Regions from separate parts of the Paenarthrobacter sp. TA1.8 genome, predicted to be linked through region 4. Evidence: riboswitches for the same ligand, from Rfam matches in the RefSeq annotation. Region 4 holds a riboswitch; each other region holds the start of a gene.
The links. Region 4 has a riboswitch for thiamine pyrophosphate ahead of ACNAOT_RS20435 (ECF transporter S component). Riboswitches for the same ligand answer to the same signal wherever they lie in the genome.
Positions count from the first base shown of each region.

Region 1: linked by a shared signal. The riboswitch ahead of thiC (phosphomethylpyrimidine synthase ThiC) and the one ahead of ACNAOT_RS20435 (ECF transporter S component) in region 4 are both predicted to bind thiamine pyrophosphate.
Region 2: linked by a shared signal. The riboswitch ahead of thiO (glycine oxidase ThiO) and the one ahead of ACNAOT_RS20435 (ECF transporter S component) in region 4 are both predicted to bind thiamine pyrophosphate.
Region 3: linked by a shared signal. The riboswitch ahead of thiD (bifunctional hydroxymethylpyrimidine kinase/phosphomethylpyrimidine kinase) and the one ahead of ACNAOT_RS20435 (ECF transporter S component) in region 4 are both predicted to bind thiamine pyrophosphate.

Region 1 is NZ_CP184287.1:3,000,790-3,005,174, forward strand. Features, by position in the region: gene ACNAOT_RS13990 (hypothetical protein) at 69-521, opposite strand; gene ACNAOT_RS13995 (VOC family protein) at 608-1,480, opposite strand; gene ACNAOT_RS14000 (amidohydrolase family protein) at 1,559-2,641, opposite strand; TPP riboswitch at 2,725-2,832, shown strand; gene thiC (phosphomethylpyrimidine synthase ThiC) at 2,828-4,385, shown strand, end outside.
Region 2 is NZ_CP184287.1:3,356,658-3,361,042, forward strand. Features, by position in the region: gene ACNAOT_RS15560 (thiazole synthase) at 1-367, opposite strand, end outside; gene thiS (sulfur carrier protein ThiS) at 370-606, opposite strand; gene thiO (glycine oxidase ThiO) at 603-1,871, opposite strand; TPP riboswitch at 1,864-1,982, opposite strand; gene thiE (thiamine phosphate synthase) at 2,010-2,681, shown strand; gene ACNAOT_RS15580 (ferritin-like fold-containing protein) at 2,712-3,380, opposite strand; gene ACNAOT_RS15585 (RNB domain-containing ribonuclease) at 3,422-4,385, shown strand, end outside.
Region 3 is NZ_CP184287.1:2,723,384-2,727,768, reverse strand. Features, by position in the region: gene ACNAOT_RS12585 (Rne/Rng family ribonuclease) at 1-2,112, shown strand, start outside; TPP riboswitch at 2,279-2,377, shown strand; gene thiD (bifunctional hydroxymethylpyrimidine kinase/phosphomethylpyrimidine kinase) at 2,367-3,917, shown strand; gene rplU (50S ribosomal protein L21) at 4,293-4,385, shown strand, end outside.
Region 4 is NZ_CP184287.1:4,384,445-4,388,829, reverse strand. Features, by position in the region: gene mnhG (monovalent cation/H(+) antiporter subunit G) at 1-300, shown strand, start outside; gene ACNAOT_RS20445 (DUF4235 domain-containing protein) at 372-632, opposite strand; gene ACNAOT_RS20440 (NUDIX hydrolase) at 669-1,358, opposite strand; TPP riboswitch at 1,686-1,822, shown strand; gene ACNAOT_RS20435 (ECF transporter S component) at 1,898-2,518, shown strand; gene ACNAOT_RS20430 (ABC transporter ATP-binding protein) at 2,518-4,110, shown strand; gene ACNAOT_RS20425 (energy-coupling factor transporter transmembrane component T family protein) at 4,107-4,385, shown strand, end outside.

The sequences.
Region 1 (4,385 bases), 1.4 Mb from region 4:
CCACGTCGAGCGGCGTGTTCTTGCCCACTCCCCCGAATAAAACGTGCCGCATGGTCCGCGTCAATGCATCATTCAGACCAGACGAAGAGTCCGGAGCGTTCCGCCTTTTCGACATCCGTGGCGAGGGCGGCCAACTGCTGGACATACTGGCGCGATCGGGCTGCATCAAACGGCATATCGTCCTGCGCGGCCCAGGCAGCAGCCACGTCATCGAGGACGTTCGCGTCGCCTTCGCTTTCATAGGTGAGCAGTTCGGCCAACGCCCTCACCATGGCTTCAGGAACCCCAAGAAGGGCATCACTGGTGACATCAACCAGGGCAAGCTCATAGTCAGCTCCGGCGGCGTGGACAGCTTGTCCTGCGAGGTCGCCCAACTGCTCCACCTCGAAGTCGGTGATTCCCTCAATCCTCACGGCAGGGCCGGTTACATCGGCACCCTTTTCAAGGGCAGCTGCCCGCTTGAGTGCTTCATCGTGGGTGGCTACAAAAATTTCGGCAAAGCCCATGGAGAGTACTCTCATTCCTTCGTGCTGACGGGGCGGCGGCACGAATCCGAATGGCTCCGTGCCGTCACTGCCCAGCCTAGTGCAGGAGAAGCGGCAAGCTGCTAGCGGACGGCAACCCGCAGCTTGTTCCGCCAAGGGTCCTCAAACTGAAGCTCGGCCCCGGTGTGCTGATGCTGCACTCCTGCAACCTTCAGGCGATCCGCCAACGCTGCGACGTCGTCACTTCCGGGCACTTCGATCAGAACCTCCCCGAGTCCGAGAGTGTCCTTTCGGGGGCCGGCTCCGCGGCTGTTCCAGACGTTCATGGCCATGTGATGGTGGTAGCCGCCGGCGGAAACGAACAACGCCTGGCCATGCCAGCCTGCGGTCCGCTCGAAGCCGAGGGTCTCCACATAGAACTTTTGCGCAGTTTCGACGTCACCCACCTGCAGGTGCACGTGCCCGATCCCGGCAGCGGCCTCGCGTTGACCCGTCACTGCAGCTTCACTCAGGTGCTGCTGGAGGAAGCGCTGCGGAGGCAAGGCCACATTGTCCATCACAACATTGCTGCCGTCCCACTGCCAGAGCTCACGCGGCTTGTCGTAGTAAAGCTCAATTCCGTTGCCTTCGGGGTCAGTGAAGTAGAACGCTTCGCTCACCAGGTGGTCGGCGCTGCCTGCGAAAGCACGAGGTTCGTACTCCGCCGCCGTAGCAATAGTCGCGGCCAGCGACGGCTGATCCTGGAACAGGATTGCCGTGTGGAACAGACCGGCCTCTCCCCGCCCGGGAATCTGCAGTCCCGCAGCGGGGGCAAGGTGGACAACGGGCTTGGCTACGCGTCCGAGGTACAGGCCACCATCCTGCTCAGCCACGACTTCCAGGCCAAGTGCTCGCTGATAGTAGTCGCTCATGACCTTCATGTCGCCCACCTTGAGCATGACGGTGCCCATGGTGAGTTCGGCAGGCAGAAGATCCTGGCTGAATGATGAGGTCATGTGAAGCTCCCGGTTCTGAGGTGGCCGCGCATCGGCACCTTCTTACCTATCTAAATTACTTGAAGCTTCAATTTATTCCTAACGAACGACATTACCCCTGAGCACGACATGTTTGAGCGCCGCGATGGTACCCGGATGACGGCGTGGATCGTCACTGCACAGCACGACGTCGGCACTTGCGCCTTCGCTGATGCCCTCGACTCCCAGCCACTCACGGGCGCCCCAGGCGGCGGCGTGCAGGACCGCCGCCGGCGGAAGGCCGGCGTCGTGCAGTTCCATCATTTCGTCCGCAATCCTGCCGTGTTTGATCACGCTACCGGCGTCGGTACCGGCATAGACGGAAACCCCCGCTTCGAAGGCCTCCAGCACACGCTCGCGACGACGCTCCCAGAGACGCATCATGTGGTCCGCGTACTCCGGAAACTTCGGCGCTGCCTGGGCTGCGATATCCGGGAAGGTAGCGATGTTGACCAGGGTGGGGACGATGGGCACTGACTGTTCCACCAAACGGGGAAGGTGCCGCGGAAGGAGTCCGGTGGCGTGCTCTATGCAGTCGATGTTGGCGTCGAGCATGTCATCGATGGTGTCCTCGCCGAAACAATGCGCGGTGACCCTTGCTCCCTCATCGTGGGCCGCGGAAATGGCTTCCTTGACGGTCTTCGCGGGGAACGAGGCAGCGAGGTCTCCAACGCCGCGATCGATCCAGTCGCCCACAAGTTTCACCCAGCCATCTCCGTCACGGGCTTCCTTTCGGACCGTTTCCACTAGTTCCCGCGGCTCAATTTCATGACCCAAACCGCGAAGATAACGCCGACTCCGGGCGATATGCCGACCCGACCTGATCAGTCGCGGCAGGTCCGTTCGTTGCTGCACCCAGCGGGTGTCGGCGGGCGATCCGCAATCGCGGATCAGCAGCGTTCCGGCGTTGAGGTCTGCTTGGGCCTGGGCGAGCGTTGCCTGTTCATCCACCGCTCCTCCAAGGCCGAGTCCGATGTGACAGTGGGCATCAACCAAACCTGGCAGGACCCAGCCATCCAATATCCTGTCCGGCGTCGCACCGGGACGCTCAAACGTCAGTATGCCGTCTACGGACCACAGCCCCTGGCGCTCTTCGTCTGCCGATACGAGCGCAGGTCCGCTGAATTCGATGATGTTGGCCATGGCAAAAGCGTAACGGGAGCGGCGTGTTGGAGCCTGGTGCCTGCATGTGACTGGGAGCCCGTCGGGAGCTGTGGTAGCTTCGTCTACGACCACACGGGGGCCCCTGCAGGGGCTGAGATCGGACTGACGCAGTCTGCGACCGTTGAACCTGTCCGGGTAATGCCGGCGAAGGAAGTGAGTATTCCCTTGAGCACCACAGAAACACAGCACAGCCCTGCCCAAAACCAGACGAATACTGTCCAAAATACGGCGGAAACTGTAACGCAATCCCTGAAGTCCCATTCGTTGGCTTGGCTGGAAGACCCAGGTAACGGCATACGGGTCCCCGTCACGGAGATCGCCTTGGAGCCATCTCCCAATGGGCAAGCAAACAAGCCTCTGCAGGTATACCGAACAGCGGGACCCGGAAGCGATCCCGTGGTGGGCCTGGATCCTTTCCGTGCACCATGGATCGAATCCCGCGGAGATACGGAGGCTTATTCGGGGCGGGAAAGGAACCTGCTCGACGACGGTAAGTCCGCGGTTCGGCGTGGAGCCGCGTCAGCGGAGTGGAAGGGTGCGCAACCGGTGCCGCGCCGCGCCGTCGCGGGTAAGACCGTCACGCAAATGCACTACGCGAAACAAGGCGTCGTGACTCCGGAGATGCAGTTCGTTGCGTTGCGGGAGAACTGTGACGTTGAGCTGGTCCGCAGCGAAGTCGCCGCGGGAAGGGCAATTATTCCGAACAACATCAACCACCCTGAATCCGAGCCGATGATCATTGGCAAGGCATTCTTGGTCAAGATCAACGCCAACATCGGCAACTCGGCAGTCACCAGCTCCATTGCAGAGGAAGTGGACAAACTGCAGTGGGCAGCCCAGTGGGGCGCTGACACGGTGATGGACCTCTCCACCGGAGATGACATCCACACCACTCGCGAGTGGATCATCCGCAACTCGCCCGTTCCGATCGGAACAGTGCCTATTTACCAGGCACTTGAGAAGGTAAACGGGGAGGCCAACCAGCTGACGTGGGAGATCTTCCGCGATACCGTGATCGAGCAATGCGAGCAGGGTGTGGACTATATGACCATTCACGCTGGCGTTCTGCTGAGGTACGTGCCCTTGACCGCCAACCGCGTCACGGGCATCGTTTCCCGCGGCGGATCGATTATGGCCGGGTGGTGCCTGGCACACCACCAGGAGAACTTCCTTTACACGCACTTTGATGAGTTGTGCGAAATCTTCGCCAAATACGATGTCGCGTTCTCCCTGGGTGACGGTCTCCGCCCGGGTTCCATCGCCGACGCCAACGACGCCGCGCAGTTCGCCGAGCTTGATACGCTCGCGGAGCTGACCCAGCGGGCGTGGGAATTCGACGTGCAGGTCATGGTGGAGGGACCCGGGCACATTCCCTTCCATCTGGTGCGGGAAAATGTGGAGCGTCAGCAGGAACTCTGCAACGGTGCGCCGTTCTACACGTTGGGGCCGTTGGTTACCGATATCGCCCCCGGCTATGACCACATCACGTCAGCAATCGGCGCCACGGAGATTGCCCGCTACGGCACGGCGATGCTCTGCTACGTGACCCCCAAGGAGCATCTGGGGCTTCCCAACAAGGACGACGTCAAGACCGGTGTCATCACGTATAAGATCGCGGCTCACGCAGCGGACCTCGCCAAGGGACATCCGGGGGCCCATGAGCGTGATGATGCTCTTTCCAAGGCACGGTTCGAGTTCCGCTGGAGGGACCAGTTCGCTTTGT
Region 2 (4,385 bases), 1.0 Mb from region 4:
CCAGTTCCACGGCGTCTGGAAGGAGCGTGTGTTCGTCCGCGATGACTTCCAGCTTCACCCAATCGGTCTCAAGTGCTTCCCGGGCCAGTTCAGCAGTCATTACGGCGTCCTTGGCCGTGAAACAACCAGCAGTATTGGGCAGCACGCGGATGTCATGGTCCACCAGCAGCTGAAACAGCGAGCCCGTTTCGGCGGGCGAATAGCGACGCATCGCCACCGTGGTGAGCTCGGTCCCCGAAGCGAGGAGCGCTGCTCCCAAGCCATCGAGGCTCGGCGCGCCTCCGGTACCCATGATGAGGCGGGAACCGAATTCGACGCCGTCGATCACCAGTGCGTCGGTGCGAACGTCAACGTTTGCTGTTGTCATGATTAGCCTCCCTGGACTGCTGTTACGAGTTCAAGTTCGTCTCCGTCGGAGAGCGCTGTCACGGCCCATTGGCTGCGCGGCACCACCTCGGAATTGCGTGCGACAGCGACTCCCAGCTTGCCGCCGTCGGCCGCTTGTCCGCGAGGGTCCAAGGCGCGACCGGTGACGGCGGTGACGAGGGTACTGACGGATGCGCCGTCAGAGACTGCGTGGTCGGTTCCGTTCACTGTGATGTTCATGCTGTTTCCTTGGTGGTGGTTCGTGCTGCTGGTGTGAGTGTTCGGGCAACAGGGGCGTTGCCCACGAAACGATGGGGCAGGAAGGGGGCCCACCGGGAGTCCGTGGAGCCTTTGAGGAGTTCCCCCACGATCTTGGCGGCCACCGGAGTCAGGAGGACTCCGTGGCGGAAGAATCCTGTGGCAATCACCAGGCCGTCGATGCCACCGTTGGAAACACCGACCCGTCCGAGCAGTGGAGCGTTGTCCGGAGTTCCGGGCCGGGCGCGGGCGGTTGCTTCAAGGAGTTCCAGTTCAGCCACTGCGGGGACCAATACTTGGGCGTCCCTCAGCAATTGGTAAACGCCACCCGCCGAGACCGCGTTGGAAGAGGCTGACAACCCGTCTTCGCGTTGCGTGGCTCCAATCACCACAGTTCCGTCGTCCCGGGGCACGATGTAAACCGGCACCCCGCGAACCATCCCGCGAATCGTTGATGTGACCAAGGGCCGCAGGTGATCGGGGACGCGAAGCCGGAGGATGTCCCCGTAGACCGGCCTTACGGGAAGCCTGAGGCCTTCAGGGAGACCGGAGAGTTGGGACGCCCCGAGCCCGTTGGCCACCACCGTTTCTCCGGCGTGAACGGTGACTCCTGAGTCCAGCGCCACGCCTGTGACACGCCCGCCTTCCCACAGCAAACCGCGCGCCCTGGAAGCAATGGCGAATCCGTCATCGGCTCCCGACACCCAGGAACTGTCATTGGGCGAATGGGCTGCCAGTCCTGCCAGGAGGCATGCCGCGAGTTTCCTTGGATCGACTTGGTGGTCGGCAGGTATATCGAAAGCACAGGAGATCTGCGGGCTGAGGAGCGGCTCCCGTTGCCTCGCGTCCCGCAGAGCGATAGGTTCGACTTCCAGGCCAGCCGCAAGCTGGACCGACCTTAAGTCCGCGAGCGCCCGGCGGTCGGCTGCGTCGGCACCCACGGCGAGGGTCGGCGTCGTGCGATATCCGTTGTCCTCCGCGCCTTGATGCAGGCCGTCCACGAAGGAGGGCCAGAGCTGGGAAGACTCAAGCATTAACTCAAGAAGGTCTTCTTCCTGGTAATGGAGTTCGCTGACGGGTGCAAGCATGCCTGCCGCTGCGAAGGACGCGCCGGAAGCGGGAGCGGGGTCGATCAGCGCAACTGAACGGCCCAATCGCCGGGCTTCGTGAGCGATGCCGAGGCCGATGACGCCACCACCAATGACGGCAACGTCTGCCTGGAGGCGGGTATGGCGGGAATCTGCCATTCGTTTCCTTCCCTACGCCGGTACTAGCCGGATCAGGTCAAGCGGTCGGCGCTGAAGCCCTCTCAGCCGGACAGTCATATGACGAATGTCGCGGCTCCCGCAGTACGAGCCCAGTTTAGAGGAACTACTCTGGTTCCCATGACTCAGCCTGACGCTCTTGCCTCCGCCCGCCTTTACCTGTGCACCGATGCCCGTAAGGAGCAGGGCGATTTTGAGGACTTTGTGGACGCCGCTTTCGAAGGCGGCGTGGACATCATCCAACTCCGCGACAAGACGCTGGAAGCTGCCGAGGAACTGGAGATGTTGGCCGTCCTGCGGAGCGTCGCACAACGGCACGGACGGCTTTGGGCGGTCAACGACCGGGCCGATGTTGCCAGCATTTCAGGGGCTCCCGTGTTCCACATCGGGCAAAAGGACCTGCCCCTGACTGCAGCCCGGACCCTCCTGCCGAACGCCACCGGCATCGGCCTCTCCACCCACACAACCGAACAAATCGATGCCGCTGTGGCCACCTCCCAAGGGCCCCTGGGACTGGACTATTTCTGCGTGGGTCCGGTCTGGGCAACACCCACCAAACCCGGTCGCGCTGCTGTCGGTTTGGACCTGGTCACATATGCCGCAGAAGCGGTCAAGCGCTCGGGCGACGGTGTGACCCTCCCATGGTTCGCCATTGGTGGCATCGATCTCAGCAACGTTGAACAGGTTGTGAAAGCGGGCGCCGGCCGGATCGTGGTGGTCCGCGCCATCACAGCGGCACCGGACCCGACGGCGGCGGCCAAGTCGCTGCTGGAAGCCTTGGATTCCGTCTAGGGAAGCCGGAGGTTCCGCGCGATCCGCGGGCTAGGCGGTCAGGCCGAGGCCAGTCATCCGGCGGGCGTGCTTTTCGGCGAGCTCCGTCGTCAGCCTTTTCGCCGCGGCACGCGCGTCCCCGCCGCTTTTCAGCATCGGCCCCAGCAGGGGGTGTTCCATGCCCACGCGTTGCGCCTGCGTCAGCGCTTCCCCCACCAAGCGGCGGCCCCACAGCGCCAATCGCGAAGCGAGGCGCGGGTCATCTGCCAAGGCCCGCCTGAGCAGGACGCGAAGGACTTCCGTGGCCTGATCGGGTGAAGCAACGCGCTCAACGAAATGCTGCGTTGTCGGGTCGAGGAACATCGAGACAGCCCTATAGAAATCCGATGACACAGTATCGATGACATAGGCCTTCATCACGGATTCGAACCAGTCCCCCGGCTTGGTGCGCTCGTGGAAGTGATCGAAGGAGCGCTGAAACGGCAGCATGGCACGTTCGGGATCCAGACCCATCTCCGACAGGCGGTCGTTGAGGAGGGCGAAGTTTCCGTAGGCCCCCACTGCGATCTTCGCGAGCACGGACCTGTCGTGAAGCGTGGGTGCATAGCGGGAATCCAGGGAGAGCCGCCCGAAGGCGGACAGTTCGCCATACGCCATGGCTCCAAGCAACTCCGCTGAGAGTTGCCCGGCATAGGCTGCGGCGTCCGGGGAAGTGCCCATGATCCAAGACTATCGGCCCATTTCGGGCTAACCTGATTTTCGTGTCACATCATCGGATTGCGCCCAACGTCGACGACTCGTCGGACCAGCTCGCCTCGGCCCTCGCCGCCCTGAGGACGGAGCTGGAACTCCCCGGCGAATACCCGGCAGAAGCTGTGGACGAGGCCCGGGAAGCGGTGGAGGCCCTTGAGCTGCCAGCCCAGGACCTGCGGGATATCCCTTTTGTGACCATCGACCCCGCGACGTCCACCGACCTGGACCAGGCTCTGTTCATTGAAAGGGCCGGTGATGGGTACAAGGTCCTCTATGCCATCGCCGATGTGCCTTCCTTCGTGGCTCCCGGCGGCGCGCTGGATACCGAAACGCGTCAACGCGGGCAGACGTTCTACGCCCCTGACGGGCGGATCCCGCTGCATCCGGAGGTCATCAGTGAGAACGCGGGAAGCCTGCTGGCCGACCAGGATTGCAGCGCGTTCGTTTGGGATTTCGACCTGGACGGGAAAGCTGAAATTTTGGCCGTCACCGTTGCCCGTGCGACTGTGCGCAGCAGGGCAAAGCTGAGCTACAAGGGCGCACAACAGCAGATCGACGACGGTACTGCCCCGCCGGTTCTCCAGCTACTCAAAGAAGTGGGACTGAAGCGCGTTGAACTGGAACGTCAACGCGGCGGCGCAAGCCTCAACATGCCGGAACAGGAAATAGTCCAGGCGACTGACGGCGGCGGGTACAGAATCGCAGCGGCACCGTCCCTGCCGGTTGAGGATTGGAACGCGCAGATCTCCCTCATGACCGGCATGGCCGCCGCGCAGATGATGCTCGATGGAAAAGTGGGCATCCTGCGCACCATGCCCGCACCTGATGATCGGTCACTGCTCCATTTCAAGCGGCAGACCACTGCCCTCGGCAAACCCTGGGACGGAGAGGTCAGCTACGGCGAATACCTGCGGACCCTGGATGCATCCGATCCCAAACAGCTGGCCATCCTGCATTCAGCCGGAACGTTGT
Region 3 (4,385 bases), 1.7 Mb from region 4:
ATCGTCCGCCAGCGCGACGACAGAATACAGATTGGTGTCCTGGAAGACGGCGTGCTTGCTGAGCACTTCGTGTCCAAGACCCAGCAGGACTCCCTGATCGGCAACGTGTACTTGGGCAAGGTCCAGAACGTGCTGCCGTCCATGGAAGCTGCGTTCGTGGACATCGGACGGGGCCGTAACGCGGTCCTGTACGCCGGTGAAGTCAACTGGGACGCAGTCAACCTTGAAGGCCAGCCGCGCCGGATCGAGAACGCCCTGAAGTCCGGCGACTCCGTCCTGGTCCAGGTCACCAAGGACCCCGTGGGACACAAGGGTGCCCGCCTTACCAGCCAGATCTCCTTGCCGGGCCGCTACCTGGTGTACGTACCCGGTGGTTCCATGACCGGCATCTCACGCAAGCTGCCCGACGTCGAGCGCAACCGCCTCAAGCGCATCCTGAAGGACCGCCTGCCGGAGAACGCCGGTGTCATTGTTCGGACAGCAGCCGAGGGCGCTTCGGAGGAAGAGCTCACCCACGACATCAACCGTCTGCGTGCGCAGTGGGAAGGCATTGAAGGACAGGCCTCGTCCACCAAGGTCCTGGCTCCGGAACTGCTCTACGGCGAACCTGACCTCACCATCAAGGTGGTCCGTGACGTCTTCAACGAGGACTTCTCCAAACTGATCGTCTCCGGCGACGACGCCTGGGACACCATCGAGGCTTACGTGACATACGTTGCCCCTGATCTGGTGGGCCGCCTCGAAAAGTGGACCAAGGATCAGGACATCTTCGCCGCCTGGCGCATTGATGAGCAGATCCACAAGGCCCTGGAGCGGAAGGTCTTCCTGCCGTCCGGCGGTTCGTTGGTCATCGACCGCACCGAGGCCATGACTGTGGTGGACGTCAACACCGGCAAGTTCACCGGCAGTGGCGGAAACCTTGAAGAAACCGTCACCAAGAACAACCTGGAAGCGGCCGAGGAAGTTGTTCGCCAGCTTCGTCTGCGCGATATCGGCGGCATTATCGTCATTGACTTCATTGACATGGTCCTTGAATCCAACCGCGACCTCGTCCTCCGCCGCATGGTGGAGTGCCTCGGCCGGGACCGCACCAAGCACCAGGTGGCCGAAGTAACGTCGCTGGGCCTGGTCCAGATGACGCGCAAGCGCATGGGTACCGGCCTCCTTGAGGTCTTCGGTGAGCAGTGCGAGCACTGCGCTGGCCGAGGTGTCGTCACGCACGACGAGCCCGTTGAGCACCGACGCGCCAACGTGGTGGCTGCTGAACATCACCGCCCGCATACGGAAGCGCAGCAGCCTGCTGCGCGGACCGAACGCAAACGCCGCCGCGGCAAGGGCGGGGGACCGGCTGTTGCCGAAGCTCCCGCGCAGGTCCACACCACCACGTCCGCCCCGGCCGCAGCATCCACCACGGCTGAACCGCAGGATCCTGCCCGGATAGCCAAAGCCGAGGCAACCAGGGCCGCCCTGGCGACGATTGCCGCTGCAGCGCACGCCGCACACCTGCACGACGACGAAGTTCACCGTGCAGAGGAGGAAGCGCGGGCGGCAGGCCGGCACGAGCCGGACGCAAGCCCTACAGCCGGCACCGCCGCCAGTAGTGAAGCAGGCAGCGGCGAAGCAGGGACTTCAGCCCGCGATGCTGCAAGCAGGGAAGCAGCAGTCCAGGAAGCAAGATCTACTCCCGTGCTGCGCTTCGGCGGGGAAGAAGTTGCCTTGCCGTTCGTTGAGCACCACGAGGAACCGCAGGCAGCCAAGCCTGCCATGAGCCTGGATCTGCTGGCCGAAGCGTTTTCGCACCTCGGTGCGGCTCCGGCACCCGAGCAGGAAGCCGCTCCGATTTCAGCCCCGAAGGCTGCTTCTCCGGCACGGACTGCCGAGGAAGATCCGGAGGCTGCTTCAGCCTCGCGTGGTCGTCGTGGTCGCCGTAACCGGAGCGCCAGCAGGGCCCAGGGCGCGGCCAATGAAACCAGCGTTGAACACCATGAGGCGACAGCGTCGGCCACCCGGGGTTCGGCCCATGAGGCCAAGGCGCCTGTGGAACCGGCCAAGAAGGCACCAAAGGATGAGCCCATCATCCTCGGCGTTGGAGTTCCTGCTTCCGAGCTCTAATCGCGGCGAATAAGTTGAAGAGGGCCCTGCGCTAACTGCCAAACGGCGGGTAGCGCGGGGTCCTTTTGCGTCCGCTCTGCAAGCCACGCACAGGCTGCGTTCAGAGTCACATCCGGGCGTCGGTGTGGCCCGGTTCCCGCGGCGCGTTGCTTCCCGGCTACGCTTGGGGACTGACACGGGGTGCCGGGCGTTGGGCCAGGCTGAGATCCAAACCCGTTGAACCTGTCCGGTTAGCACCGGCGAAGGGATGTCTCATGACTGCATCATCATATTCATCGGTGTACCCCCTCGACGCTCCGGCTTCGGGCCGTCCAACCCCGCGCATTCTGAGCATTGCCGGCTCGGACCCTTCAGGTGGTGCCGGAATCCAGGCGGACCTGAAGAGCATCGCCGCTTTTGGCGGGTATGGCATGGCTGCCATCACGGCCCTCACCGCGCAAAACACCAGGGAGGTCAGTGCCGTCCACGTCCCTCCCGCGCACTTCCTGCGTCAGCAACTGGAAGCCATTAGTGCCGACATCACCATTGACGCCGTCAAGATCGGAATGCTCGGCGACGCAGCCGTCATCAACCAGGTCCGGGGCTGGCTCGAAGAGGTGAGTCCCGCCGTCGTGGTCCTTGATCCGGTGATGGTGGCCACCAGCGGTGACCGGCTGCTGCGGGAGTCTGCTGAGAAGGCATTGCGCTCGCTGCTGCCTTTGGCCCACCTCATTACGCCGAACCTTCCTGAACTGGCCATGTTGCTGGGGGAGCCCGAGGCAACTGACTGGGCTTCGGCGCTGGACCAGGGCAAACGGCTGGCAGCGGAGTACGGAAACACGGTCCTGGTCAAAGGTGGCCACCTGCCAGGGCCGGAGTGCCCGGACGCGCTGGTGAACACGAGCGGGCTGCTGTCCCAGGACGTGGTCGAAGTGGCAGGTCCCCGGGTTGCAACGCGGAATAGCCACGGTACCGGGTGCTCTCTGTCTTCCGCCTTGGCCACAGTCCAGGCACGAACCGGTGACTGGGAAGTTTCATTGCGGGAAGTCAAGCCGTGGTTGCTAGGGGCATTGCAGGCCTCTGACAGCCTGCACGTGGGTCAAGGCAACGGGCCCGTGAACCACTTCCACCACTTCCAGCAGGCATCCACGCCGGGCGCTTTCGCTGCGGCGATGTGGAACGAAGCCGTCCCCGAACTCGAAGCGATTTACGGGCTCCCGTTTATTCAAGGACTTCAATCCGGCGAGCTGCCGGAACGTGACTTCAATTACTACCTTGCCCAGGACGCCATCTATCTCAATGGGTATTCGAGGGTCCTGGCACGTGCGGGCGCCTTGGCGCCCACGGAGGAAGAACAACTGTTCTGGGCAAAGGCATCACAGCAGTGCCTGGAGGTTGAATCGGAGTTGCACAGGAACTGGTTGAGCACGCGCGAAGCCTCCACGGCAACCGGACCGGTTACCAAGTCCTACGTGGACCATTTACTGGCAACATCCGCCGCCGGCAGCTACGCCGTGGTGCTGGCGGCGATCCTGCCCTGTTATTGGTTGTACGCGGAGGTGGGGCAGCAGCTTCATACGGCATACGTAGACGCCGGCGCGCCGGCGGACCACGCATATGCGGACTGGTTGAAGACCTATGCCGACGAGGATTTCGCGGCGGCAACGCGGAAAGCGATCAACTTCACTGCTGCCGCGGCCGTCGCGGCTTCTGGCACGGAGCGGACTGCGATGATGGATGCTTTCACTCAGTCCTGCCGCTACGAGACGGCGTTTTTCGATGCTCCCAGGCTGTTTGCCCAGGCTTCGTTCACGTGCGCTGAGTAGCTTTCCGGGCACGCACTTGAGGCCAATTGCGGCGACACGTCCGCGCGTCGCTGGCCGGATCGCGTTAATCTCGCTCAAACCCTGTAGGCTGTATGGGCACGGTGCCGGGAGAGTCCGTTACAACTGGTGATGCAAGTCACGAGGTAGCCTCCGGACCCGGCCTCATTTGCAGCTGAAGGTCAAACTAGCGTAATCTTGATCTTCGGTGCTTACGCCAACACTTGGGTTATGCCCCTTGGAATTGTTCATGGGATGACTCGCGGACTTCGATTCAGAAGTCCACGGCGTTGAGGCACAGCGCGAACCAGGGCTGATTCCGGTTCAAGGTTCCGCACGCAAATTTTGTAATAAACGTCGAGAGAAGTGAGTACCCAAGTGGTGTACGCGATTGTCCGCGCAGGCGGCCGCCAAGAAAAAGTTTCCGTTGGAGACTACGTAACGCTGAACCGCGTCCCCGGTGGAGCCGGT
Region 4 (4,385 bases):
ATTGGCTTGTTGAGATTTCCGGACCTCATGAGCCGCATGCACGCGGCCACCAAGCCGCAGGTTTTGGGTCTATTCCTCATGCTGGCTGCGATCGGCCTCCAGATGCGGACCTGGTGGGTATGGCCAGTCCTTCTGGTGGCGTGGATTTTCCAGCTCCTGACGGCCCCGGTTTCCGCTCACATGGTGGGCCGCTCCGCCTACCGCACCAAGCACGGGCATCGCGAAATGCTCACCAAGGATGAACTTGAAGCGGTTGTGCAGCGGGCGGCCGCGGGGCAAGAGCCCGGGAGCCAGCGCTAGCAGCAGCGGAAACAACGAACGCCGGGACTACCCTCATGGGTGATCCCGGCGTTGTGTTGTGGTGAGGTTGCCTAGACGATGTCGTGGGTCTTGGCGAAGCGTGCAATGGCGCGCTGCGTGCCCCTGCTCGCCAGGACCTGGATGAGTGTGCTGACGAAGGCTGAAATCAGCGCGAAAGTCAGGGCGGAGCGAAGACTCGATTCCATGTCGTCGTTGCCCAAGGGTGGCTTGTTGCCCGTGGCCTTTTCCCACCCTTTGTTGACAAGTTTGGTACCTACGAAGCCTGCTCCGAGACTTACTCCGGCGCCGATCAGCTTGAAAAAGAGGTTCATGCTCCCAGCCTAACCGGCTCCAGCTCGTTCCAAGCGCTAGCGGCGGTTTTCCCGCTCCTTGAGGAACGCAGCCATGGAGCCGACAGGGGCCAGAACCGGGACAACATCGTGTTCGGCCGACCAAAGAGCATCCACGGTAGCGAACCCGGCGATTTCTTTGAGCAGGTAGTACGTGGGCGGCATCAGCTTCAGGGTGCCCGCGGCCTCCGCCGCAAGAATGTCCGCTACCGGCATCCACAGTGATTGCCAGGCTTCCGTGGTCTGGTGCCGCGGTTCGGCCCCCGGGGAGGGCTTGGCAACATAAAAGTAAGTGTCGAATCGCTTGGGCATGTCTGTCGGTGTGATCCAGTTGGCCCACGGGCGGAGGTCAGAGGCGTCGATGCTGAGCCCGGCTTCCTCCTTGACTTCACGGATTGCGGCGGAAAGCACCGTTCCGGCGTTCTTCGTGGCTTCGCCCGCGCCACTGCAGATGGAGCTCTGCTGCCAGTCCGCCGCGTGGCGTTGAAGCAGGTCCGAGGGGTAGTCCCAGCCGGACTCGTCCGCGGCATCCACCCGTCCACCGGGGAAGACCACCATGCCGGCGGCGAAGTCCATGGTGCTCACCCTGTGCTGGACAAAGGCTTCGAGTCCGCCCGGGGAGTCACGGAGGAGGATGATGCTCGCGGCCAGGCGCGGCTGGGGCACTTCTGGGGGAAGGGGGAAGTCTTGCTGGGGAAGGTCGGTCATGAAGGTGCCCCTTTGCCGCGGTGGATTCTGCTGGTTCATTCTCTCAGGTCTCGTTGTGGGGCCTGGTGCGCAGGGAATGGTGTGGGGTTAGCGTGCAGAGCAGGCCTCGCAACGCACCCCCGTCTTGTTGTGGGGCCTGGTGTGCAGGGAATGGTGTGGGGGAAGGGTGCAGAGTGGGCCTCGCAACGCACCCCCGGAAGCCCTCGCAACGCACCCCCGGGGAGCCCTGCAACGCACCACCACTGCCGATTGTGACCGCCTGCCGGCAACAGACCAACACCCGCCACAGACTCAGGTGTAAACTGAACCAGCCCATCAGGGCAGATTTAATAACGACAGGGGAGCGCCGCCGTCGGACTCTGCAGAGATGCAGGAGACGCGAGGGCGCTGAGAGTGCGGACAGCCGCAGACCCTCGAACCTGATCCGGTTAGTACCGGCGCAAGGGAGTCGAGCTTCTCAGAGTGTCCGGATCCGGGCGGCGCAGGCCAGCCGGATTCCGGGGAGCACTTTCCCCTCCTGTAACCTCAGGAGGCAGAAAATGACCACGGTAAACGTGAAGAAGACCAGTTATAACTGGCGTGTTGTAGACATCGTTGTGGCGGCCTTGATCGCCATCGCGGGCGGCGTGATCTTCTGGGCATGGTCCCAAGGCGCCGCACTAGTATCCATCCCCATGAACGCGACGTATCCGCCTCTCACCGGCCTGATTGCCGGCGGCTGGATGATCCCCGCGGTTCTGGGCATGCTCATTATCCGCAAGCCGGGTGCAGCCCTGTTCTGCGAAACTGTTGCCGCCACCGGTGAACTCATCATGGGTTCGCAGTACGGCACCACCGTGCTCATCTCCGGCGTTCTGCAGGGCCTGGGCGCGGAACTCATCTTTGCCGCCTTCCGGTACAAGAAGTTCAACCTGCCCACTGCCCTCCTCGCCGGTGCGGGCGCGGGCCTCTTCTGCGGCCTGAACGACTCCTTCCTCCCGTGGGGTTGGAACATCGCCTATGAAGCCGTCGACAAGCTGGCCTACATCACCTTCACCACAATTTCCGGCGCAATCATCGCGGGCGCACTCTCCTGGGTGGCGACACGCGGCCTGGCCAAGACCGGCGTGCTGAGTTCCTTCGCCTCGCGCAAGGCCGCTTCGGAGCCCGTCTTCAGCTGATGTCGGCCACGCAAAGCGGCACGGTGAGGCCTGCCGCCATCTCAGCCGAGGGCTGGGGTTGGCGGCATGCCGGCCGTGCCCAAGCTGCCATTCAGGGCCTCGACCTTCGGATCGAACCCGGGGAGCGCGTACTGCTGCTCGGACCTTCGGGTGCCGGCAAATCCACGCTCCTTCATGCCCTCGCCGGGGTGCTGGGGGATGAGGAAGATGACTCGGATGAGACCGGCTCCCTGCTGATCGACGGCGTGGCGCCCCGCGAGCAGCGTGGACGCGCGGGACTGATGCAGCAGGACCCCGAGACGCAGGTGGTTTTGTCGAGGGTTGGCGACGACGTTGCCTTCGGTGCAGAGAACCTTGCCGTGCCGCGGGACGAGATTTGGTCCCGTGTCCATGAAGCGCTCGACGACGTCGGGTTGCGTACCGCTGCCGGCGGAGGTCTGGCGTTGGATCACCCGACGGCGGCGCTCTCAGGCGGTCAGAAGCAGCGCCTTGCGCTTGCGGGCATTTTGGCGATGCGGCCCGGGCTGATCCTGTTGGACGAACCAACGGCCAACCTGGATCCTGCAGGGGTGCTGGAGGTTCGTGATGCTGTTGGGCGATGCCTGGACAAGACCGGCGCCACGCTGGTTGTGGTGGAACACCGCGTGTCCGTGTGGAAAGACCTGGTGGACAGGATTGTGGTCTTGCAGCCAGGGTCGGTCGCAGGGTCCAGCACGGCCGCAGGGACCGGGAATGCTGCCGGCGGCGTCCTCTTGGACGGCCCTCCCGACCAGGTCCTTTCCGAGGCCCGCACCCTGCTGATGTCGGCTGGCGTCTGGGTGCCGGGGTACGTTCCGGAAACCCGCACCCGCCATAAAGAACCAGACGCCGCGCAGCTTCTCCTCGCAGCCCAGGACCTTGCTGTTTCCCGACTAAAGCCACGGCGCAAAGGTTTCAAAACCATCCCGCCTGTTCCGGTGCAAACGGACATCAGTGCGCAGGTCCGGGCAGGCCAAGCCCTGACAATTACGGGTCCCAATGGTGCCGGAAAGTCCACGTTCGCGCTCACGTTGGCAGGCCTTTTGGCGCCCGTGGACGGCAAAGTGAGTGCCGCCGTCGAACTTTCCGAGGGTGCGGGCATTGATCCGTTCAAGTGGAAAGCAGACCAGCTGATTTCCCGCATCGGGACGGTGTTCCAGGAGCCGGAACATCAGTTCGTCACGGGCAAGGTCCTGGATGAGTTGATGTTTGGTCCGAAGCATCTGGGCCACGGCGAGGAGCGCGTGGACGAGTTGCTGGAACGGTTGCGGCTCACCCATCTCGTCGACGCCAATCCGTATACGTTATCCGGCGGGGAAAAGCGCCGGCTCTCGGTGGCCACGGTGCTGGCCGCGCACCCCAAAGTCCTTGTTCTGGACGAGCCAACGTTTGGCCAGGACGCGAATACCTGGGCCGAGCTGGCGTCGTTCCTTTCCGAGTTGCTGGACGCCGGAACCGCGGTGGTCTCCGTAACCCACGATCAGGAATTCAGTGCTGTACTCGGCGGAACCGAACTACGGCTCGGTCCGATACCGCAAGGCAGAGCAACGCATCAGGAAGCGGGTGCAGCGTGAGGGATGCGCTGAACATCCGCGGCAACCACGCCCTGCTGACTCGCGCCAACCCTTTGGCGAAGTTCGTGTCGGTCTTCCTGATTTCCCTGGTGCTGGCCTTGTCCATCGACTGGGTCTCTGCGTCGACGGCGCTCCTTGCGGAACTGGCTCTCTTCCCGCTTGCCGGCCTCACCATCAGGCTTTTGTGGCTGCGGGCCTGGCCCCTGATCATTGCGGCAGCGATCGGCGGCTGGAGCACTGCAATAGTGGCGGCGGACAGCGGCGCTGTACTGCTC